Regions from separate parts of the Ferrigenium straubiae genome, predicted to be linked through region 3. Evidence: riboswitches for the same ligand, from Rfam matches in the RefSeq annotation. Region 3 holds a riboswitch; each other region holds the start of a gene.

Region 1 (6,159 bases), 790 kb from region 3:
CCCGACAGGAGCAAGCCATGCCGCGCCACCTTGCCTCCGATGTCCCCCTTCGCGAAGCCTGGGCCTGGGCGATGTACGACTTCGCCAATTCCGGCTACACCACCATCGTCATCACCGCGATCTTCAATGCCTATTTCGTCGCGGTGGTGGCGCAGGATGCGCCCTGGGCGACGCTCGCCTGGACGCTGTCGCTCGCGGCTTCCTACGCACTCATCATGCTGACCGCGCCGCTGCTGGGCGCGTATGCCGACGCCTATGCCGCGAAGAAGCGCCTGCTTCTCGTCACCACGGCTGGCTGCGTGCTGTTCACCGCCGCGCTCGCCTTCGCCGGGCCGGGCGGGCTGTGGCTCGCGATTTCGCTGATCGTGCTCTCCAACTTTTTCTACGGCAGCGGCGAGAACCTGATCGCCGCCTTCCTGCCGGAGCTCGCGCGCGAGGACGCCATCGGCAGCGTCTCGGGCTGGGGCTGGAGCCTCGGCTACGTAGGCGGGCTGGTGAGCCTCGGCGCCTGCCTCGCCTACGTGAGCTGGGCGCAGGCGCGCGGCGAGACTGCCGCCGACTTCGTGCCCGTCACCATGCTGATCACGGCGGCGCTGTTCGCCGCGGCGAGCCTGCCGACCTTCCTGATCCTGAGAGAGCGCGCGCAACCCCAGCCGCACCTCGCGGGAAAGAACATGGCGCAGGAAGCTTTCGCGCGGCTCGCGCACACCGTGCGCCATGCGGCCCACTACCGCGATCTGCGGCGCTTCCTCGCCTGCACGGTGTTCTACCAGGCGGGCATCCAGGCGGTGGTCACGCTCGCCGCGATCTACGCGCAGCAGGTGATGCACTTCACCACGCAGCAGACGCTGATGCTGATCTTCGTAGTCAACATCACCGCCGCGCTCGGCGCCTTCGCCTTCGGCCACCTGCAGGACCGCATCGGCCACGTGCAGGCGATCGCATTGACGCTGCTCGGCTGGCTGGTCATGGTGGGAATGGCCTGGGCGGCGGAAGGGCCTGAATTATTCTGGGCGGCGGCCAACCTCGCGGGCCTATGTATGGGCGCGAGCCAGTCGGCGGGGCGCGCGCTGGTGGGGCTGTTCTCCCCGGCCACGCGCCGCGCGGAATTCTTCGGCCTGTGGGGGCTGGCGGTGAAGCTCTCCGCGATTCTCGGCCCCGTGACCTACGGGCTGGTGAGCTGGCTCACGCAGGGCGACCACCGCCTCGCGATCCTGATCACCGGCAGCTACTTCCTGGTCGGGCTGCTGATCCTCGCGGGGGTGGATGCCAAACGCGGCTGCAACGCGGCGCTGGAGCAGGGAGAACGGACTTGAACGAACCAAGAGAACTATCCACAGACACGTCCGGCGCGCTGCTGGAGACCGTGCGCCGCCTCGTCGCCGAGACGCACACCCGCTCCTGGGGGAAGGTTGCGGTCACGCTGGACAGCTCCCTCGAGAAAGACCTCGGGCTGGATAGCCTCGGGCGCGTGGAGCTGCTGATGCGCGTCGAGCGCGCGTTCGGCGTCACCCTCCCCGAGCACCTGCTCGCCAGCGCCGAGACGCCGCGCGACCTGCTGGGGGCGGTGCTGGCCGCCTCCCCCGCGATGCCCGCAACGCCCATGCCGCGCGGCGCGGCGCCGGAGCGCGTGGAGTCCGAGCCCTCCGCCGCGCTCACGCTGACCGAGATGCTCGACTGGCATGTGCGCGCCCACCCGGAGCGCACCCACATCGTCCTGCTCGACGAGGCGGGCGGGGAAACGCCGGTCAGCTACGCCGAACTTCAGGAGGGCGCGGCGCAGGTCGCCGCCGGCCTGCTGGAGCGAGGCCTGCAGCCCGGCCAGTCAGTGTCCATCATGCTGCCGACCGGGCGCGACTACTTCCGCTGCTTCTTCGGCGTGCTGCTCGCGGGCGGCGTACCCGTGCCGATCTACCCGCCGACGCGCCCCTCGCAGATCGAGGACCACCTGCGCCGCCACGCGGGCATCCTCTCCAACGCGCTCGCCGCGATGCTGGTCACGGTGCCGGAGGCCAAGGCCGTGGCGCGCCTGCTGCAGGCGCAGGTGGAGACGCTGCGCGCGGTGCTCACCGTGGAGGAGCTCACGCACTCGGGCAAGGCGCCGGGCTATGCGCTCCAGCCGGGACAGATCGCGCTCTTGCAATACACCTCGGGCAGCACCGCGAGCCCCAAGGGCGTCGCCCTCACCCACGCCAACCTGCTCGCCAACATCCGCGCGATGGGACAGGCGGCGGAGGTCGGCTCCACCGACGTGTTCGTGAGCTGGCTGCCGCTCTACCACGACATGGGGCTGATCGGCGCGTGGCTCGGCAGCCTCTATCACGCCATGCCGTTCGCGGTGATGTCGCCGCTCTCCTTCCTCGCGCGCCCCGAGCGCTGGCTGTGGGCGATGCACAAGCACCGCGGCACGTTCTCGGCCTCGCCCAACTTCGGCTACGAGCTTTGCCTGCGCAAGATTCCCGACGAGGCGATCGAGGGGCTGGACCTCTCGGGCTGGCGCTGGGCGTTCAACGGCGCGGAGCCGGTCAGCCCGGATACCCTGGAAAATTTCGCGCGGCGCTTCGAGCGCTACGGCCTGCGCCGCGAGGCGCTCGCGCCGGTGTACGGGCTCGCGGAATGCTCGGTGGGACTCGCCTTCCCGCCGCCGATGCGCGGGCCGCTGGTCGACCGCATCAGCCGCGAGCGCTTCGCGCGCTCCGGCCGCGCCGAGCCCGCAACGGATGAGAAGGACGCGTTGCGCTTCGTCGCCTGCGGCCGCCCGCTGCCCGGCCACCAGATCCGCGTCGTCGATGCCACGGGGCGCGAGGTCGCCGAGCGCGTCGAAGGGCGGCTGGAATTCAAGGGCCCTTCCGCGACCGCAGGCTACTTCCGCAACCCGGAGCAGAACCGCCTGCTGTTCCGCGATGGCTGGCTCGATTCCGGCGACTACGCCTATTTCGCCGAGGGCGACGTCTACCTCACCGGCCGCGCGAAAGACATCGTGATCCGCGCGGGGCGCAACATCTATCCCCACGAACTGGAGGAGGCCGTGGGCAACCTCCCCGGCGTGCGCCGCGGCTGTGTGGCGGTGTTCGGCAGCCCCGACCCAGTGAGCGGCACCGAGCGGCTGGTGGTGATGGCCGAGACGCGCGAGGCCGAAAAGCAAAAACGCGAGGAGCTACGCGGCCGCATCAACGCGCTGACCCTCGACATGCTGGGCACGCCCGCAGACGACATCGTGCTCGCCCCGCTGCACGGCGTGCTCAAGACCTCCAGCGGCAAGATCCGCCGCGCGGCCTGCCACGAGCTCTACGAACAGGGCGCGGCGCCCGAGCGCGCGGTGTGGTGGCAGGTGATGCGGGTCGCGTGGGCCGGGCTGCTGCCCGAGCTGCGCCGCGCGGGCCGCGTGGCGGCCGACCTGCTCTACGCGGGCTGGGTGTGGTCGCTGTTCTGGCTGCTCGCGCCGCTGACCTGGCTCGCGGCCGCGCTGCTGCCGCGCCCCGCCTGGGGCTGGGCGGCGAGCCGCGCGAGCGCGCGCCTCTATGCGCGCCTCACGGGCACGCCGCTCGCGGTGCAGGGGCTGGAGAATCTGCCTGCCACGCCCTGCGTGCTCGCGGCCAACCACGCGAGCTACCTCGACGGCATCGTGATGGTCGCGGCGCTGCCGATTGAGGGCAGGCAGTATGGTTTCGTCGCGAAGAAGGAGCTGCTCGACAAGTTCGTTCCGCGCACCTACCTGCAGCACATCGGCACAAACTTCGTCGAGCGTTTCGATCCGCAGCAGGGCGCGGCGGACGTGCAGGTGGTCGCGGCCTCGCTGCGCGCGGGGCGCTGCCCGGTGTTCTTCCCGGAGGGAACCTTCGACCGCAACCCCGGCCTGCTGCCGTTCCGCATGGGCGCCTTCGTGGTGGCCGCCGAGGCGGACGTGCCGGTCGTGCCGGTCGTGATCCGCGGCACGCGCTCCATGCTGCGCGCCGACCACTGGTTCCCGCGCCGCGGCGCCATCTCGGTCACTATCGGCGCACCCGTCGCACCGGACGGCAACGACTGGACCGCGGCGATCCGCCTGCGCGACGCGGTGCGCGCGGAAATCCTGGGCTTATGCGGGGAACCCGACCTCGTGCGGGGGGAGAAGCCGCCGGTTCAGGCGCGGTGAAGGCTCGATGGGATAGTTCCGTCAACCGCAGAAGTTGTATTCATGCTCCTTCAGCACCGGCTTCATCAACATGTCTTCCCTGACAATATGGCCGGTTATCCAGTCGCACAGGTATTGGTAGCACTGTTTCGCGATCCGGTCGGACCACATGCCGCTCAGCGCATTCAATTTGTCCTTCATGCGACGGAATTCATCCAGCAGATTCTCATGCACCGATTCGATCCTGGTGGAGTCCAGGCCCACCGCCGCTGCTATCCTTTTCTCGTTCTTGAAATGAGCGCGCAGCCAGTACTCGATCTGCTCGAGCTCGTGCGACAGGGACGAGCCGTCCTTTGCCCTGATGGTCGCATCCAGGCTGATCACCATAACGATCAGATTTCTATGTTCCGAGTCGATGACGGCGTTGCCGACGCTCAATTCGTTAGACCACACTAATGCCATTGCTTGCCTCAAAAGTTCAGTTTCCACGATAGCCGCCGGCTGAAAAACCGCGCCGGGCGGGCGCATTGTGCAATTACGGAGATGTGGAATCAGTGAAACCCGGAGGGCTTCGGATTTTCCCCTGTCGCGATTCGCGACTCCGGGAATTGATCGGGATGGAATCTGCCGGACAGGCCGCCCCCGGCGGAGCGTTTTGAATGGACTTCAAAGGAAGGCTGGACTTCTGACATGACTTCTCCTTATCGATAAGCAGAGCAACAGCCAGAATCATTTTTTGGCGGCCCCGCTATCGTAGGTTTTACCCCTTAGATCGGAAACTTTGCGTCCCTGCCTTTCGGCAGGTTTGCCTTTTTCAAATGTGCCGCCAAAAATCCGGCGGCACGAGGATGCGAATCTTACTTAAGTCATAATTTTGCGCAAGGGAAAAATTGTAATTTAGCACAAGCTTATGATTTGCCAGCCATGCCGCTCGGCATGGGCGCGCAACGTGGCGTCGGGATTGGCCGCGACGGGGTGTTTCACCTTCTGCAGAAGCGGCAGGTCGTTGAGCGAATCGCTGTAGAAGGTGCTATCGGCGAAGCTGTCCAGCGTCCAGCCGCGCTCTCTCAGCCAGTTTTCCAGCCGCGTGATCTTGCCCTCGCGGAAGCACGGCACATCCGCCACACCGCCGGTGAATTCGCCGCCCTTGTGCTCCGGCTCGGTCGCGATCAGGTGCTCGACGCCGAACTCGCGCGCGATCGGTGCGGTGACGAAGCTGTTGGTCGCGGTGATGATGACGCACAGGTCCCCCGCCGTGCGATGGCGCTGCACCAGTTCACGCGACTGCGGGGTGATCATCGGCAGCACGCTCTCGCGCATGAATTGCTTGTGCCACTCGTCCAGCGTCTTGCGCGAATGGCGCGACAGCGGCTTGAGCTGGAAATCCAGGAACTCGTGGATGTCCAGCGTCCCGGCCTTGTATTGCTCGTAGAAGGCGAGGTTCTTCACCTCGAACAGTTCGCGGTCGAGCACGCCGATGCGGATGAGGAACTGCGACCACTCGAAATCGCTGTCGCCGTTGAGCAGGGTGTTGTCCAGATCGAATAAAGCCAGATTCACTTCAGTTACCTTTTACCTTTCAGTTCCTGTTGCAGGATTTCTTTGAGCAGCGGCACCGACGGCGCGCGGTGCAGGCGCAGCGAATGCTCGTCCAGCGCGTCCAGCGCCGCCATCAGGCTGGGCAGGTCGCGGCGGCCGTGGCGCAGCAGATATTGCGTGACCTCCGGCGGCAGCGCGAAGCCGCGCGACTGCGCGTGCTGCGCCAGCGCCTGCGCCTTTTCCTCGTCGCTCAGGCCGTGCACCTGGTACACCAGCCCCCAGCCGAGGCGGGTGCGCAGGTCGTCGCGAAGCGCCAGATGCAGCGGCGCCTGTGTGCCGCTGACCAGCAGCATGCCGCCGCTGTCGCGCATGCGGTTGTAGAGATCGAACAGTTCGATCTGCGCGGCGGCGTCGAGGCGCTCGACATCGTCCACCGCGACCACCTCTGTGGGCTGCGGGACACTGCCCTGCGCATAGACCGCGCTGCGCTGCGCCTCCAGTGCTGC
Region 2 (6,159 bases), 810 kb from region 3:
TAATTGTCCAGCGCCAGCCACAGGCGGTTCTCCTGGAATTTGTTCAACTCCTGCGGCGTGAAATAGTCGCGCACCAGTTTCCGCGCATGCGGCCGGGCAGCTTCGTCGAGCAGGCACAGGACGACGAACTGGTGATCCAGCCTGAGATCGGCGCCGTCCGCGACCGATTCGATCCACTCACCCAGTTCCGTAAGCGATTTGTATGCGTCATTCTTCGGCAAGTCGTCCACGAGCGCCTGCGCGGACTTGATGTCCGCCATGGGATGATCGTTTTTTTTGCCGAATATGCCTGACAACATTTTTCACCTCGCAAGCCAACAGTCTTAACCCGTGGCAATATAACCGCAAAATACCCGCATTGAATATATGCCAATATGCCTGAGCCGATGATTCCGTGGTTGACCGTTGATGCGCCGTTCCCGCCGCTCGAGCGCGCACTGCGCTCGCCCAACGGCCTGCTCGCCGCGGGCGGCGACCTGTCCGCGCCGCGCCTGCTGGAGGCCTACCGGCACGGCATCTTCCCGTGGTTCAGCCCCGGCGAACCGATCCTGTGGTGGAGCCCCGACCCGCGCATGGTGCTGATTCCGGACGAAATCAGGATCTCCCGCTCGTTCGCCAAGGTGCTGCGCAATGCCGCCTACGAGGTGCGCTGCGACACCGCCTTCGAAGAGGTGATGCGCGCTTGCGCCGCGCCGCGCAGTGGTCAGGGCGGTACATGGATCAGCGAAGACATGATCGCAGCGTATCGCGCGCTGCACGAGTTGGGCTACGCGCACTCGGTGGAGACCTGGATGGACGGCAGGCTGACCGGAGGGTTATACGGTATTGCCATCGGGCAGATGTTCTATGGAGAATCCATGTTCAGCCGCGCCAGCAACGCCTCCAAGATCGCGCTGACCCACCTGGCGCGGCAGCTCGAACGCTGGCAGTTCGGCATGATCGATTGCCAGATGAACACCGCTCACCTCGCCTCGCTCGGCGCGCGCGAGATTCCGCGCGGCGAATTTATCGCGCGGCTGCGGGAATTGATAAACTGCGAACCTGTCAAACGCTGGCAATTCGATGCCGACCTCTTCACATGAGTTTATTGAACGACATTCCACTATCTGCGCTGCACTTCTACACGACAGCGCCCTATCCGTGCAGCTACCTGCCCGGAATTGAAGCGCGCTCGCAGGTTGCCACGCCCACCTTCCTGATCAATACGCCGGTCTATTCGGAGCTGGTGCAGCATGGCTTCTGGCGCAGCGGAACCTACACCTACCGCCCGCAATGCGAAGGCTGCAGCGCCTGCGTGCCGCTGCGCATCCCGGTCAAACAGTTCGCGCCCAACCGCTCGCAGCGGCGCGCCTGGGCGCAACATGCGCACCTCGATGCCAGCCTGCACCGCCTGCAGGACCGCCCGGAGTATTACGAGCTGTACCAGCGCTACCAGCGCGCGCGCCACCCGGACGGCGGCATGGACAACGACGACCGCGACTCGTACCGGGATTTCCTGCTGCAAAGCCACGTCGATACGCTGCTGGTGGAGTTCCGCGAGCCCTTCGACAAAACCCGTGACAGGGAGGGCGCGCTGCGCATGGTCAGCGTGATCGACCTGCTCAGCGACGGCCTGTCCTCGGTGTACACCTTCTACGAACCTGATCTGCCGCGCGCGCGCTTCGGGGTCTACAACGTGCTGTGGCAGATCGAACTGTGCCGCAAGCTCGACCTGGATTTCGTCTATCTCGGCTACTGGATCAAGCACAGCCGCAAGATGTCCTACAAGACCGGCTACCAGCCCGCCGAGGGGCTGATAGCCGGGACATGGCAAGCGCTCGGCAAGGAGCCGGCTTGAAGACGCGCCTGGGCGTTTTCATCGCCGCCCTGTTGCTGTTGCCGCTCGCCGGCCTCCTGTTGAGCGGACATGAATGGTATGAGCTCCCTGTTGGCGAGCGACTCGCCGAAGGCAGCATTGCAGCCATCCCCGTAACAGCCCTCCTGCTGCTGGGCTACGCGCTGCTCGTCAATTTCTTCGTCAAAATACGCACCGGCAACAGCCCGTTCGGCATGCAGCACAATTACTATCTGGCCATGGCCGCGGCGGGCGCCGTGCTGGGCTGGCTGATCGTTTACCTCAACCTGTTTGTCGCAAGCTGGCTGAGCGGGCCGGATCATTCGCTCCTGCAGATCATGCTCTGCACCGCCCTTTTTGCGCTGCTGGCACCCGCCGTCCTCATCACGCGCGCCCTGCTCGGCTCGTTCACCGGCCTGCTCAAGCGCCTCGCGCGCGGCCCCGCCCTGCCCGCGCCCGCCCCCGAAACGCTGGCCTTCACCCTGTTGCCGCTTGCGATGCTGGGACTGCTGGGCGGCGCGGCATGGCCCGCGCAACTCTCCTGGCTGCTGTGGGCAGCGCCGCTGTTGCTGCTGGTTGCACTGCAATTGCTGTGGCACGAGAGCACGATCTTCTCCAGCCTGACATCCGGCGACTGGGGGCGCGTAGCCTGCGCCGTGCTCGCCGGCCTGATCGTCGGCAACCTCGCCGCGATGAGCCATCGGGTGGCGGGCGGCGATCTCGCGGTCAGCCCACTGTTCGCGCAGGCCGGCTATGCCCTGTTCGGCCTGCTGTGCCTGCAGCTCGGCGACATCATCGCGGAGAACTGGCGCGGCAAGAAGCGCAGCGACCTGTTCAAGAAGAAAAAATTTTCCATCCCCATCGTCGTGAAGAAGAACTGACCCATGTACCCACTGCTGCGCCCCCTGCTGTTCCGGCTTGACCCGGAGACCGCCCATAACCTGACACTAAGCGGACTCAGAACCGCGCATGCTCTCGGCCTGAGCGGCCTCATCGCGAAGCGCCCCCCCGACGATCCGCGCACCGTGATGGGGCTGACCTTCCCCAACCCCGTCGGCCTCGCCGCCGGGCTCGACAAGAACGGCGAGTGCATAGCCGGGCTCGCGGCGCTCGGCTTCGGCTTCATCGAGATCGGCACCGTGACCCCGCTGCCGCAGCCCGGCAACCCCCGGCCGCGCCTGTTCCGCCTGCCCGGAGCGCAGGGCATCATAAACCGCATGGGCTTCAACAACGAAGGCGTGGATGCGCTGATCGAGAATGTGCAGTGCGCAAAATGCAAGGGTATCCTCGGTATCAACATCGGCAAGAACGCTGCCACGCCGATCGAGAAGGCGGCAGACGACTACCTGATCTGTCTGCGCAAGGTGTACGCGCACGCGAGCTACGTCACCGTCAACATCTCCTCGCCCAACACGAAGAACCTGCGCCAGTTGCAGGGCGGCGACGAACTCGACGCGCTGCTCGCGCAACTAAGGGCGGAACAACTGAAGCTCGCCGAAACACACGGCAAATACACGCCGCTCGCGGTGAAGATTGCCCCCGACCTCGACGCGGAACAGGTTAAACAGATCGCCGCGCTGCTCGTCAAACACCGCATCGACGGCGTGATCGCGACCAACACCACGCTGTCGCGCGAGGGCGTGGAAAACCTGCCGCACTGCAACGAGACCGGCGGACTCTCCGGCGCCCCGGTGCGCGAAAAATCCACCGCCGTGATCCGCCAGCTTGCCGCCGAACTGCAAGGCGCGCTGCCCATCATCGGCGCGGGCGGCATCCTGAGCGGCGCGAACGCCGCGGAGAAGATCGAGGCGGGAGCCTCATTGGTACAGCTCTACAGCGGCCTGATCTATCGCGGTCCGGCGCTGGTCGGCGAATGCTGCGCCGCCCTCCGCGCCCTGTAATTCGAGGCTGAGCCGGAAGCACCTGTCTCCGGCATTCATCCTCGACAAATTTGATACACTTTTTTTGCATGATCTGCTAGAGTGGCAGCACAAGGTTGTAAAGGGCAAACCCGACCGAAAGGCGGGGACGCAAAACCACCGGTCTGACTGGCTATGCCATATGACAGCGGGGTCGCCAAACCGATGAAGTTTTCCTTCTTTGCGTTTAGCACGCGTCCTTCCTCATCTGCCCCACAGCCTTTTCATAAACCGATTGATCCGGCATTGCCGCGCGCAGCCTGTTTCGTACCGGATCGGACACGATGAAAGGAGCAATACCATGTTACTTTCCAATGCGCTAATCGTTGATACTTCGCAAGCCACGCGGGATTACGTCCGGAAGATTCTTCATCGGGATTTGGGATGCAAGGAAATCCACGAAGCCAAGGATGCAGACGATGCAGTTCGAGTACTGAAGTCCGGGCGCGTCATCAACTGGATTTTCAGCTCATTGGAAATGCCCGGTCTGTCCCCGCGCGATCTTCTTGGAATCATCCGCAACAGCCCGCATAGCATGCGCACCCGCTTCGTGCTGATGTCATCCAGCGTCGAGCCCGTTGCCCGGGAAATCGCCCTCCGGGAGGGCGCCGCCGATTACCTGTGCAAGCCCTTTGCCCCCGACCAGTTGGTTGGCATGGTGCACCGCCTCAAAGGCCTGATGGAACGGCGTCGCGCCGAGAGGCTCAAGACCGCCCTGCCTTGTGAAATCAACATCGGCTTCGATTCATTTCACGACTACGGGGCGGAACTGGCCGATATCTCGATGACCGGCTGCCGGGTGAAGACTTCGCAAGTCAAACCTGGCAGCGGGTATGTCGATGACTTTGCCACCGTTACCCTGCCGCTGGAAAATGACTCTCCATTCCATTTCCAGGCAAGAATAAAGCGGGTGGAATTCAGCAAATCCTGCACCGACCCATTGCGCAATACCGAGGTGGCGGTTGAGTTCGTTAATGTCCCTCCACCACTCAAGGAAAAACTCGAATCGTTTATCGCTTCCTGCAGGGAAAAATTCTGCGCCCAAATGGCAAAAGTAGCCGACCACGCATCAGCGCCGCCACTACCCTCAGGCAGCCACTGAAAATCCCCCCTCTCATCGGCGCCCCGCTTCTTGCGGGGCGTTGTTTTTTGGAAACCTCTGAACGCGAACGATTGAAGCGGCATTTGAATCGGGAGATAATCCGCCCCTGATTCCACAGGTGCGAATATGACCGAATATCTGCTCATCCTGGTTGGCGCGGTGTTCGTGAACAACATCGTGATGGTCAAGATTCTCGGCCTCTGCCCCTTCATGGGGGTATCCCGGAAGCTGGAGACTTCGCTCGGCATGGGTCTGGCCACCACCTTCGTGCTGACCGTGGCCTCGGGCGCCAGCTACCTCATCAACGAATACCTGCTCGGGCCGGAGCTCTCCTACCTGACCACGCTGTCGTTTATCGTGGTGATCGCGGGCATCGTGCAGTTCACCGAGATGGTGATCCAGAAGACCAGCCCGATGCTGCACCAGGTGCTCGGCATCTACCTGCCGCTCATCACCACCAACTGCGCGGTGCTGGGCATCCCGCTGCTCAACGTGCAGGCGAACCACAACTTCATGGAATCCGTCTTCTTCGGCATGGGCGGCGCGCTGGGCTTCACGCTGGTGATGGTGCTGTTCGCCGGGATGCGCGAGCGCATGGAAGGTGCGGACGTGCCGGGCATCTTCAAGGGCTCGGCAATCGCGATGGTCACGGCGGGGCTGATGAGCCTGTCGTTCATGGGGTTTTCGGGGTTCATCAAATAATGGGGGCCAAATGCTAAACGCCCTGCTCGTCATGGCGGCCATCGCCCTCGCGCTCGGCGCGGTGCTGGGCTACTCCGCGATCCGGTTCCGCGTCGAGGGCAACCCGCTGGTGGACAAGATCGATGCGATCCTGCCGCAGACGCAGTGCGGACAATGCGGCTATCCCGGCTGCCGTCCCTACGCCGAGGCGATTGCCGCCGGGGAAGACATCAACAAGTGCCCACCCGGCGGCGAGGACGGCATCCGCAAGCTTGCCGACCTGCTCGGCGTGGAATTCAAGCCCTTCGGCAGCGGCACGGTGCTCAAGCCGAAGGCGGTCGCCTTCATCGACGAGAACCTCTGCATCGGCTGCACGCTGTGTTTCCAGGCCTGCCCGGTGGATGCCATCGCGGGTGCGGCGAAGCAGATGCACACCATCATCGCCTCCGAGTGCACCGGCTGCGAACTGTGCGTCGAGCCCTGCCCGGTGGACTGCATCAGCATGGTGCCGATCAGGGAGAGCATCGCGACCTGGAAGCGGCAGCATCCGGTTTACATGATGGCGGCGACGAAATGAGGACGCTCTTCAAGTTCAACGGCGGCATCCACCCGCCGCAAAACAA
Region 3 (6,159 bases):
AGCTTGCCAAAAATGGATACCCGAATCAATAAATGGACACTCGAATCCATAAATGGATAGTCGAGTCCATAAATGGATGCACTAACACCACAACGAACATCTTGGGAGCATCGTTCAATTTTCGTAGATGTCACCAAGATGTAGCGTTTTCATGTTGCCATTTATGGCAACGTTGGAGAGTCATTGCGAACGTCGTATCGATTTAATTCCGTTACTTCGGCAAGTAGTGGGAACGAAGTAACGTAGGGAGCCAATAAAAAGTTATGTTGCCGAATCGACTTCCGAAAACGGAAAAATGCTATGCCATCAAGGCAAGAGGTCTCTGCTCTCAAGCTGCCCGTGCGCGCGGCTACACATCCCCCAACACCGTTCCCATCACAACCGTTGTCGAGTACGTCATAAGCCGAAAGCCGGCGTATTCGCGCAACACCTGGAAGCAATACAAGAACGCACTACGCTTCCACGCCCAGCAAAGAGGGTGCCCCGAATTTTGTGTAAACGGGGTTTCTCTACTGTTGCGGCATCCGATCCTCGAACTGGATAGTAAACCGGTTTAGCGCAGCCTTCCAATCCCTGATGGGCATCGTCCATTTCTTGCTGATGTTATTCAGCGCCAGGTAGAACAGTTTCAGTAATGCCTCGTCGCTTGGGAATGAGCCCCGGTTCTTGGTGATCTTGCGCAGGCTCATGTTCACCGACTCGATCGCATTAGTGGTGTAGATCACTCGCCTGATCTCCGGCGGGTAGTCAAAGAACGGGATGATACGCGCCCAGTTGCGCCGCCATGACTGGATGATCGGCGGGTACGCCTCACCCCATTTTTCCTCGAGTTCGGCCAGCCGCAGCCCGGCATCCTCGACGGTGGCGGCGCTATAGATGGCGCGCAAGCCGGTTACGACCTCTTCACGCAACTTCCACGAGACATAGTTCAGGCTGTAGCGCACCAGATGCACGATGCATAACTGCACGTCGGTCTTGGGGAATACGGCCTCGATGGCTTCCGGGAATCCCTTCAAGCCATCGACACAGGCTATGAAGATGTCCTGCACGCCACGGTTCTTCAGTTCGGTCATCACCTGCAACCAGAACTTGGCGCCTTCGGTCTGGGCGATCCAGATGCCCAGCAGCTCCTTCTCGCCGGTCATGTTGATGCCCAACGCCAGGTAGACCGCCTTGGCGCGGACGGTGCCGGCATCCCTTACCTTTACGTGAATGCAGTCCAGATAGACGATGGGATACAGCGCATCCAGCGGGCGGGATTGCCATGTCTTCACCTCGTCGGTCACGGCATCGGTCACCGAGGAGGTCAGCGTCGGCGACACCTCCGTGCCATACATTTCTTCCAGGTGGGACTGGATCTCGCGCACGGTCATGCCACGGGCGTAGAGCGACAGAATCTTGTCGTCAAATCCAGTCCAGCGGGTCTGGTGCTTGGGGATGAGTTGCGGCTCGAAGCTGCCGTGGCGATCGCGAGGAATCTCGATGGGGAGCTCGCCGAATTCACCCTTGAGTGTCTTTTTGCTTTTGCCGTTGCGGGTGTTGCCCGCAGGATTGGTGACGGCTTCATTCTTGCCGTAACCAAGATGCGCTTCCATCTCGGCATTCAGCGCACGTTCGACCAATGCCTTGGTGAGCTGCTTGAGCAGGCCGTGCTCGCCTATCAGGTCTTCCGGTTTCTTGTAGTTAGCCAGCAGGCTGTCGATCAGTTCTTGCGGTAGTGCTTTCGCTACGGTCATGTCCTCTCCTTGCAAAGTGGCGGCAGTTTCCTGCCAAATGACCGTTTACACAAAAATTCTTACACCCTCAAACTGAGGCTGCTGTCCCGCATCCAGAAGGGCAGGAGGCTCCGCCGCCCAAACCAGCAACCCCCGCACTGCTCATCAAGGCCGACGAAGAGCGCGTGCTGTTCTTCCGCGCAGGAGCCGAGCAGCCCGAGACCGTGCCGCTCGCCGAATTCACCAGGCACTTCCGCAACGACATCCTGCTGGTCGCGCGCGACACCGCGCAGACCGCGGCCGACCTCGAAGAGGAGCAGACCGCCTCGGCCCCGCAGCCTCCCGCGCCCGGCCACACCCCGTTCGGCTTCCGCTGGTTCGTGCCGGAGTTGATGAAGCACAAGCGCGTCTGGCGCGACATCCTCATCGCCTCGCTCGCGATCCAGCTCGTCGGCCTCGTCACCCCGCTGTTCACCCAGGTCATAATCGACAAGGTCATCGTCCACCAGACACAGAGTACCCTCATCGCCATCGCCGTGGGGCTGGTCATGTTCATGCTGTTCAACAGCGCCATGACCTGGCTGCGCCAGTACTTCGTGCTGCACACCGGCAACCGCATTGATGCCGTGCTCGGCAGCCAGGTGTTCCGCCACCTCTTGCACCTGCCGCTGCCGTACTTCGAACACCGTCCCACCGGCACCCTGGTCGCGCGCCTGCACGGCGTCGAGACCGTGCGCGAATTCATCTCCGGCGCGGCGGTGAGCCTGTTGCTCGACCTGCCGTTCCTGCTCATCTTCGTCGCCGTGATGTTCTGGTACAGCTGGCAGCTCACCCTGATCGCGCTCCTGCTGCTGTCGCTGATCTGCGCCCTGAGCTTCGCCGTCACGCCCGCGTTGCGCGACAAGCTCAACCACCAGTTCCTGCTGGGCGCCAAGAGCCAGGCCTTCGTCACCGAATACGTCGCCGGCATGGAGACCGTCAAGTCACTGCAGATGGAACCGGTGCTGGAACAGAAATACGGCGACCTGCTCTCGAACTATCTCGCCGCCGGCTTCTCCACGCGCCAGCTCTCCAACAGCTACAACGTCGCGGCCAACGCGCTCGAACAGATCATGACCCTGTCCATCCTCGTGGTCGGCGCGCTGCTCGTGATGCGGAACGAAGGCTTCACCATCGGCATGCTGGTCGCATTCCAGATGTTCGCCGGGCGCATGAGCCAGCCGATGCTGCGCCTGGCCGGGCTGTGGCAGGAATTCCAGCAGGCCGACATCGCCGTCAAGCGCCTCGGCGACCTGATGGACGCGCCCGCCGAACCGCATGCGCTGGTTCCCGCGCGCGCACGCGGCGGGGCAGGGGGCAAGGTCGAGCTCAGGGAGGTCAGCTTTCGCTACAGCGACAAGCACCCCTACCTGTACCGCAGCCTCAACCTCACCCTGCCCGCGGGCAAGCTCACCGTGCTGATGGGGCCCTCGGGCTGCGGCAAGAGCACGCTCGCCAAGATGCTGCAGGGCTTCTACTGGCCGACCGACGGCAGCGTGCTGCTCGACGGCTACGACATCCGCCACCTCGCCGCGAACGAACTGCGCGCCAACTTCGGCGTCGTGCCGCAGGAGACGCGCCTGTTCTCAGGCACGCTCTACGACAACCTGCAACTGGCTAATCCGCACGCCGGCTTCGAGGAGATCGTGCATGCGTGCAAGATGGCCGAGATCCATGCGGTCATAGAGCAGCTCCCGCAGGGTTACCAGACACCGGTGGGTGAGAACGGTGTGGGACTTTCCGGTGGGCAGCGCCAGCGCATCGCCATCGCGCGCGCCCTGCTCAAGCGCCCGCGCGTGTTGATCTTCGACGAATCGGTGAGCAACCTCGATATGCAGACCGCTGAACACTTCGCCGGCACCATCAATAAGCTCAAGGGCAAGGTCACCATGCTGTTCATCACCCACCAGTTGCCCAAGGCGCTGCAAGTGGACGAGGTGATCGAGTTCGGCAAGCCGGAGGGGGCGGCAGCTGCGGCGGTGAGCCATTAGGCACGAAATCGCCGGATTGTCCCAAATGACTAGGCCGAAATATATATGCATTTCGGCATATTGTTTTATGCCTGTCCGCGGATTAACGTTACGCCCAAACAAAAATAATTAGGGAAGCGTGAATAAGTCCTCCGTTCGTAGTGAGCTTGTCGAACCATGAACGGAGCATGGAATGAAATCCGCAAGCCGTAAAGCCCGCCCTTCGACAGGCTCAGGGCAAACGTACTTGTTCAGTTTCCTTGCCACCGGATTTTTCCGGGGCACCAATGAAAAAGGCAAACCTGCCGAAAGGCAGGGACGCAAAGTTTCCGGTCTAAGGGGTAAAACCTATGATGGCGGGGCTGCCAATGGTAGTTTTCGGCAGCTCCTTTGTTTGTGGAGAGAGGGGCGTCATGTTGGTCAGGTCAGTTGCAGAAGTGCATCTCCCTTATCGCGGTGCGGTAAGCGGCATGTCAGACGTATTTCCTTCCGATACATCTCCCATAGCCTCTCCCCGGATCGAGCCCGGATTGATCCACCTAAAATCCTCCGGGAAGCAATAAATGCGCGCCAAGCGCTGGAAAAAACAACTCACGGGCGTCGATCCCCTCGACTTCTCCCCCGGCCTGCTGCGCATCCAGGCGCAACCGCCCGCGCCGTTTGCGCGCACCCTGCTGTATATCCTGCTCACCCTGCTGGGGCTTCTGTTCATCTGGTCCGCCCTCGGCAAGCTCGACGTCGTCGCCAGCGCCGAGGGCAAACTCATCCCGCAAAGCTACCTCAAGATCGTTCAGCCCTCCGAGCAGGGCGTCATCCGCGACATCCTCGTCGAAGAGGGGCAGCGGGTCAAAGCCGGGCAGGTGCTCATGCGCATGGACACCACCCTCTCCGGAACCGATGTCGCCACGCTGAACACGGATGCACAGAGCAAACGCCTCACCCTGCGCCGCATCGACGCCGAGCTTTCAGGTCGCCCCTTCGCCAAACAAGCCGGCGACCCCGCCGACCTCTACAGCCAGGCGCGCGCCCAGCACCAGGCCAACCGCCTCGCTTTTGATACCGCACTCGCTCAGGAGCGCAGCCTGCACGCCAAGGCGCAGAGCGACCTCGCCGCCGCCGAAGAGGTACGCACCAAGCTGCTCAAGACCCTGCCGCACTACCGCCAGCAGGACGAGGCCTACGAGAAGCTCGTCAAGGACGGCTTCGTCAGCCGCATCATGGCCAACGACAAGGCGCGCGAACGCATCGAAAAGGAACAGGGCCTCAAGTCGCAGGAATACCTCATCCAGAGCGCCCAGGCCAGCCTCGACCAATCCTCCCGCAGGCTCGCCCAGATCACCGCCGACTACCGGCGCAACCTGCAGAACGAACGCGCCGACATCGAAGACAAGCTCGACAAGTCCAAGGGCGAACTCGCCAAGCAGCAATACCGCCACGGCCTGCACGAACTCAGGGCCCCGCACGACGGCATCGTCAAGGACCTCGCCACCCACACCCCCGGCACCGTCATCAGCCCCGGCACCATCCTGATGACCCTCGTCCCAAACGACGAAATCCTGCGCGCCGAAGTCTGGGTCGGCAACCAGGACGTCGGCTTCATCCACACCGGCGAACCGGTCAAGATCAAGTTCGCCGCCTACCAGTTCCAGAAGTACGGCATGGTCGAGGGTGAGGTCGCGCACCTCTCCGCCGACGCCAGCGACAACAACCCGCAACAGCAGCCCAGCAACAAGACCGGCAGCAACCTGCCGTTCGCCTACCGCGCCCTGATCGACCTCAAGGCGCAACACCTCATCGCCGACGGCGTGCGCCACAGCCTCAGCCCCGGCATGCAGGTCACGGCGGAGATACACCTCGGCACGAGAACCATCCTCGAATACCTGCTCTCGCCGGTGCTGGGCGCGTTCCAGGAAGCGGCGAGGGAGCGGTGAGCATAGCCACGATATTTTTAACCGAAACAACGAAGGAAACAGCATGAACAAGAAAGTCAGCACAGCAGCCACCGACAAGCCCGGCCAGCCGAAAAAAAACGGCAAGGCAAAACAGGCTGCGACCGAAGCGCCGGGCCAGGCCGCACAAAACGAAAAAGCCCCTGCGACTGCGCAGCCCGCATTGAAGGAAGCGCAGAATTCGCTTGCCAAGCTGCCCATCATGGGGCCGGCGCTCTGGCTGTATGCGCGGGACCCGATGAAGAAATTCATGTTCGTGGGCGACATCGACTGGGCCATCCTGCCGCCCGTCATCCTCGACCAATGCCGCCTCTACACCAAAGACGGAATTCCGTTTGCCTTCTTCACCTGGGCGCTGGTGAATGACGCAATCGATCAGCGCCTGCGTTCGGGCACGCCGCGCATCGCGCCGAACGAATGGAAATCCGGCACACACCTCTGGCTGGTCGATGTCGTCACGCCGTTCGGCAAAACGGAAGAAATGAT
Region 4 (4,696 bases), 420 kb from region 3:
TTTGAAAGGGCAGGAGATGCACTACACCGGGCAGGACATGTTATGGCTGATCGGCAGCCTGTCGCGCGTATTCCGTCTTCCGTTCGATCCGCAGCTCATCCGCCAGCAATTTCCGCCGCCGTATTCGCGCACCTCGCTGATCGCCGCCTTGCAGGCACTGGACTTCAAGGTCGGCGAGACGGTGCTGGATGAAGAGGGCATCGCCACGCTGGAGCGCATGCCGTTCCCCGTGGTCGCCTTCCTGCGTGAAGACGAAGCAGATACGCAGGGGGAAGCTCCGGCAACCGAAACTGAGGCTGCTGTCCCGCATCCGGAAGAAGGACAGGAGGCTCCGCCGCCCAAGCTTGCAACCCCCGCGCTGCTCGTCAAGGCCGACGAAGAGCGCGTGCTGTTCTTCCGCGCAGGAGCCGAGCAGCCCGAGACCGTTCCGCTCGCCGAGTTCACGCAACACTTCCGCAACGACATCCTGCTGGTCGCGCGCGACACCGCGCAGACCGCGGCCGACCTCGAAGAGGAACAGACCGACTCCGCCCCGCAGCCCCCCGCGCCCGGCCACACACCGTTCGGCTTCCGCTGGTTCGTGCCGGAGCTGATGAAGCACAAGCGCGTCTGGCGCGACATCCTCATCGCCTCGCTCGCCATCCAGCTCGTCGGCCTCGTCACCCCGCTGTTCACCCAGGTCATCATTGACAAGGTCATCGTTCACCAGACACAGAGCACCCTCATCGCCATCGCCGTGGGGCTGGTCATGTTCATGTTGTTCAACAGCGCCATGACCTGGCTGCGCCAGTACTTCGTGCTGCACACCGGCAACCGCATCGACGCCGTGCTCGGCAGCCAGGTGTTCCGCCACCTCTTGCACCTGCCGCTGCCGTACTTCGAACACCGCCCCACCGGCACGCTGGTCGCGCGCCTGCATGGCGTCGAGACGGTGCGCGAATTCATCTCCGGCGCGGCCGTCACCTTGCTGCTCGACCTGCCGTTCCTGCTCATCTTCCTCGCCGTGATGTTCTGGTACAGCTGGCAGCTCACCCTGATCGCGCTCCTGCTGCTGTCGCTCATCTGCGCCCTGAGCTTCGCCGTCACGCCCGCGCTGCGCGACAAGCTCAACCACCAGTTCCTGCTGGGCGCAAAAAACCAGGCCTTCGTCACCGAATATGTCGCCGGCATGGAGACCGTCAAATCCCTGCAGATGGAACCGGTGCTGGAACAGAAATATGGCGACCTGCTCTCTAACTATCTCGCCGCCGGCTTCTCCACGCGCCAACTCTCCAACAGCTACAACGTCGCCGCCAACGCACTCGAACAGATCATGACCCTGTCCATCCTCGTGGTCGGCGCGCTGCTCGTGATGCGGAACGAAGGCTTCACCATCGGCATGCTGGTCGCATTCCAGATGTTCGCGGGACGCATGAGCCAGCCGATGCTGCGCCTGGCCGGGCTGTGGCAGGAATTCCAGCAGGCCGACATCGCCGTCAAGCGCCTCGGCGACCTGATGGACGCCCCCGCCGAACCGCATGCCCTCGTTCCCGCGCGTGCGCGCGGCGGGGCAGGGGGCAAGGTCGAGCTCAGGGAGGTCAGCTTCCGCTACAGCGACAAGCATCCCTACCTGTACCGCAATCTCAACCTCACCCTGCCCGCGGGCAAGCTCACCGTGCTGATGGGGCCGTCCGGCTGCGGCAAGAGCACGCTGGCCAAGATGCTGCAGGGGTTCTACTGGCCGACCGACGGCAGCGTGCTGCTCGACGGCTACGACATCCGCCACCTCGCCGCGAACGAACTGCGCGCCAACTTCGGCGTCGTCCCGCAGGAGACGCGCCTCTTTTCCGGCACGCTCTACGACAACCTGCAACTGGCCAATCCGCACGCCGGCTTCGAGGAGATCGTCCACGCCTGCAAGATGGCCGAGATACATGCGGTCATCGAGCAGCTCCCGCAAGGCTACCAGACCCCGGTGGGCGAGAACGGCATCGGCCTCTCGGGCGGGCAGCGCCAGCGCATCGCCATTGCGCGCGCCCTGCTCAAGCGCCCGCGCGTGTTGATCTTCGACGAATCGGTGAGCAACCTCGATATGCAGACCGCCGAACACTTCGCCGGCACCATCAACAAGCTCAAGGGCAAGGTCACCATGCTGTTCATCACCCACCAGTTGCCCAAGGCGCTGCAGGTGGACGAAGTGATCGAGTTCGGCAAACCTGAGGCGGGGACAGCTGCGGCGGTGAGCCATTAGGCACGAAATCGCCGGATTGTCCCAAATGACTAGGCCGAAATATATATGCATTTCGGCATATTGTTTTATGCCTGTCCGCGGATTAACGTTACGCCCAAACAAAAATAATTAGGGAAGCGTGAATAAGTCCTCCGTTCGTAGTGAGCTTGTCGAACCATGAACGGAGCATGGAATGAAATCCGCAAGCCGTAAAGCCCGCCCTTCGACAGGCTCAGGGCAAACGTACTTGTTCAGTTTCCTTGCCACCGGATTTTTCCGGGGCACCAATGAAAAAGGCAAACCTGCCGAAAGGCAGGGACGCAAAGTTTCCGGTCTAAGGGGTAAAACCTATGATGGCGGGGCTGCCAATGGTAGTTTTCGGCAGCTCCTTTGTTTGTGGAGAGAGGGGCGTCATGTTGGTGAGGTCAGTTGCAAAAGTACATCTCCCTTATCGCGGTGCGGTAAGCGGCATGTCAGACGTATTTTCTCCCGATATATCTTTCGTAGCCTCTCCCCGGATCGAGCCCGGATTGATCCAACTGAAATCCTCCGGGGAGCAATAAATGCGCGCCAAGCGCTGGAAAAAACAACTCACGGGCGTCGATCCCCTCGACTTCTCCCCCGGCCTGCTGCGCATCCAGGCGCAACCGCCCGCGCCGTTTGCGCGTACCCTGCTGTATATCCTGCTCACCCTGCTGGGGCTCCTGTTCATCTGGTCCGCCCTCGGCAAGCTCGATGTCGTCGCCAGCGCCGAGGGCAAGCTCATCCCGCAGAGCTACCTCAAGATCGTCCAGCCCTCCGAACAGGGCGTCATCCGCGACATCCTCGTCGAAGAGGGGCAGCGGGTCAAAGCCGGACAGGTGCTCATGCGCATGGACACTACCCTCTCCGGAACCGATGTCGCCACGCTGAATACGGATGCGCAGAGCAAACGCCTCACCCTGCGCCGCATCGACACCGAGCTTTCAGGCCGCCCCTTCGCCAAACAAGCCGGGGACCCCGCCGACCTCTACAGCCAGGCGCGCGCCCAGCACCAGGCCAACCGCCTCGCCTACGAGACTGCACTCGCCCAGGAACGCAGCCTGCACGCCAAGGCGCAGAGCGACCTCGCCGCCGCCGAGGAAGTTCGCACCAAGCTGCTCAAGACCCTGCCGCACTACCGCCAGCAGGACGAGGCCTACGAGAAGCTCGTCAAGGACGGCTTCGTCAGCCGCATCATGGCCAACGACAAGGCGCGCGAACGCATCGAAAAGGAACAGGACCTCAAGTCGCAGGAATACCTCATCCAGAGCGCCCAGGCCAGCCTCGACCAATCCTCCCGCAGGCTCGCCCAGATCACCGCCGACTACCGGCGCAACCTGCAGAACGAACGCGCCGACATCGAAGACAAGCTCGACAAGGCCAAGGGCGAACTCGCCAAGCAGCAATACCGCCACGGCCTCCACGAACTCAGGGCGCCGCACGACGGCATCGTCAAGGACCTCGCCACCCACACCCCCGGCACCGTCATCAGCCCCGGCACCATCCTGATGACCCTCGTCCCCAACGACGAAATCCTGCGCGCCGAAGTCTGGGTCGGCAACCAGGACGTCGGCTTCATCCACACCGGCGAACCGGTCAAGATCAAGTTCGCCGCCTACCAGTTCCAGAAGTACGGCATGGTCGAGGGTGAGGTCGCGCACCTCTCCGCCGACGCCAGCGACAACAACCCGCAACAGCAGCCCGGCAACAAGGCCGGCAGCAACCTCCCGTTCGCCTATCGCGCCTTGATCGACCTCAAGGCCCAGCACCTCATCGCCGACGGCGTGCGCCACAGCCTTAGCCCCGGCATGCAGGTTACGGCGGAGATACACCTCGGCACTCGGACCATCCTCGAATACCTGCTTTCGCCGGTGCTGGGGGCGTTCCAGGAAGCGGGGAGGGAGCGGTGAGCGCAACGATCAAGAGAACTTTGATTTCCTGACAGGAGAAGCGAAATGAAAAAGCATGACGAAGAGCCGGTTTCTTTGTTGCGTGGCTTGGCTGGCGGGGAGGTTTTTGTAGATGAACTGTTGAAACAGGTGGACGACTTCAGTCATTCCATATGGAAATCGGTGACGGCCAAGACTGAAAACTATCTCGCTCGGGCGAACGCACTGGACCGGTTTGCCGACGCCATAGAGCGGGTGACGAATTCGGTCCTGTCCGACGGGCAGCCGGTCGATGCGGAGAAGGTTGAAGCCGCCAGGGTGCAAATGAACAGTCTGAGGGTCGTAGCGGAAAAATTACGCTCGGTTGCTACGGATATACAGTCGAAAGCAGGAATTAAAGATGCCTGTCCAGAATAAGGAAGCGCTGAATATCCCTCCGTTCGTGGTGAGCCCTTCTTCGGCGTGGCTCAGGACAGGCCTGGTGGAACTACTAGCCATCCGACTAGGCTGCCAAAAGACGCCAGCCAGGTCGTTGGTTATGTCGAACCATGAACGGAAGATGGCGCACGATCAGTGT

The links. Region 3 has a riboswitch for cyclic di-GMP ahead of ACRRNM_RS02060 (HlyD family type I secretion periplasmic adaptor subunit). Riboswitches for the same ligand answer to the same signal wherever they lie in the genome.
Region 1: another riboswitch for cyclic di-GMP. It lies ahead of ACRRNM_RS05740 (bacteriohemerythrin); the one in region 3 lies ahead of ACRRNM_RS02060 (HlyD family type I secretion periplasmic adaptor subunit).
Region 2: another riboswitch for cyclic di-GMP. It lies ahead of ACRRNM_RS05815 (response regulator); the one in region 3 lies ahead of ACRRNM_RS02060 (HlyD family type I secretion periplasmic adaptor subunit).
Region 4: another riboswitch for cyclic di-GMP. It lies ahead of ACRRNM_RS03870 (HlyD family type I secretion periplasmic adaptor subunit); the one in region 3 lies ahead of ACRRNM_RS02060 (HlyD family type I secretion periplasmic adaptor subunit).

What each region holds. Positions count from the first base shown of each region.
Region 1 is NZ_CP194331.1:1,226,795-1,232,953, forward strand. It holds gene ACRRNM_RS05730 (MFS transporter) at 18-1,316, shown strand; gene ACRRNM_RS05735 (AMP-binding protein) at 1,313-4,135, shown strand; gene ACRRNM_RS05740 (bacteriohemerythrin) at 4,157-4,576, opposite strand; cyclic di-GMP riboswitch class I at 4,850-4,934, opposite strand; gene ACRRNM_RS05745 (HAD family hydrolase) at 5,012-5,674, opposite strand; gene hda (DnaA regulatory inactivator Hda) at 5,680-6,159, opposite strand, start outside.
Region 2 is NZ_CP194331.1:1,240,551-1,246,709, forward strand. It holds gene ACRRNM_RS05790 (hypothetical protein) at 1-299, opposite strand, end outside; gene aat (leucyl/phenylalanyl-tRNA--protein transferase) at 387-1,082, shown strand; gene ACRRNM_RS05800 (arginyltransferase) at 1,079-1,837, shown strand; gene ACRRNM_RS05805 (hypothetical protein) at 1,834-2,715, shown strand; gene ACRRNM_RS05810 (quinone-dependent dihydroorotate dehydrogenase) at 2,719-3,735, shown strand; cyclic di-GMP riboswitch class I at 3,829-3,915, shown strand; gene ACRRNM_RS05815 (response regulator) at 3,935-4,855, shown strand; gene rsxA (electron transport complex subunit RsxA) at 4,982-5,557, shown strand; gene rsxB (electron transport complex subunit RsxB) at 5,568-6,113, shown strand; gene rsxC (electron transport complex subunit RsxC) at 6,110-6,159, shown strand, end outside.
Region 3 is NZ_CP194331.1:434,892-441,050, forward strand. It holds gene ACRRNM_RS02050 (IS256 family transposase) at 510-1,736, opposite strand; gene ACRRNM_RS02055 (peptidase domain-containing ABC transporter) at 1,901-3,745, shown strand; cyclic di-GMP riboswitch class I at 4,010-4,094, shown strand; gene ACRRNM_RS02060 (HlyD family type I secretion periplasmic adaptor subunit) at 4,288-5,655, shown strand; gene ACRRNM_RS02065 (protein-lysine palmitoyltransferase) at 5,699-6,159, shown strand, end outside.
Region 4 is NZ_CP194331.1:855,621-860,316, reverse strand. It holds gene ACRRNM_RS03875 (peptidase domain-containing ABC transporter) at 2-2,230, shown strand; cyclic di-GMP riboswitch class I at 2,495-2,579, shown strand; gene ACRRNM_RS03870 (HlyD family type I secretion periplasmic adaptor subunit) at 2,773-4,140, shown strand; gene ACRRNM_RS03865 (hypothetical protein) at 4,186-4,536, shown strand.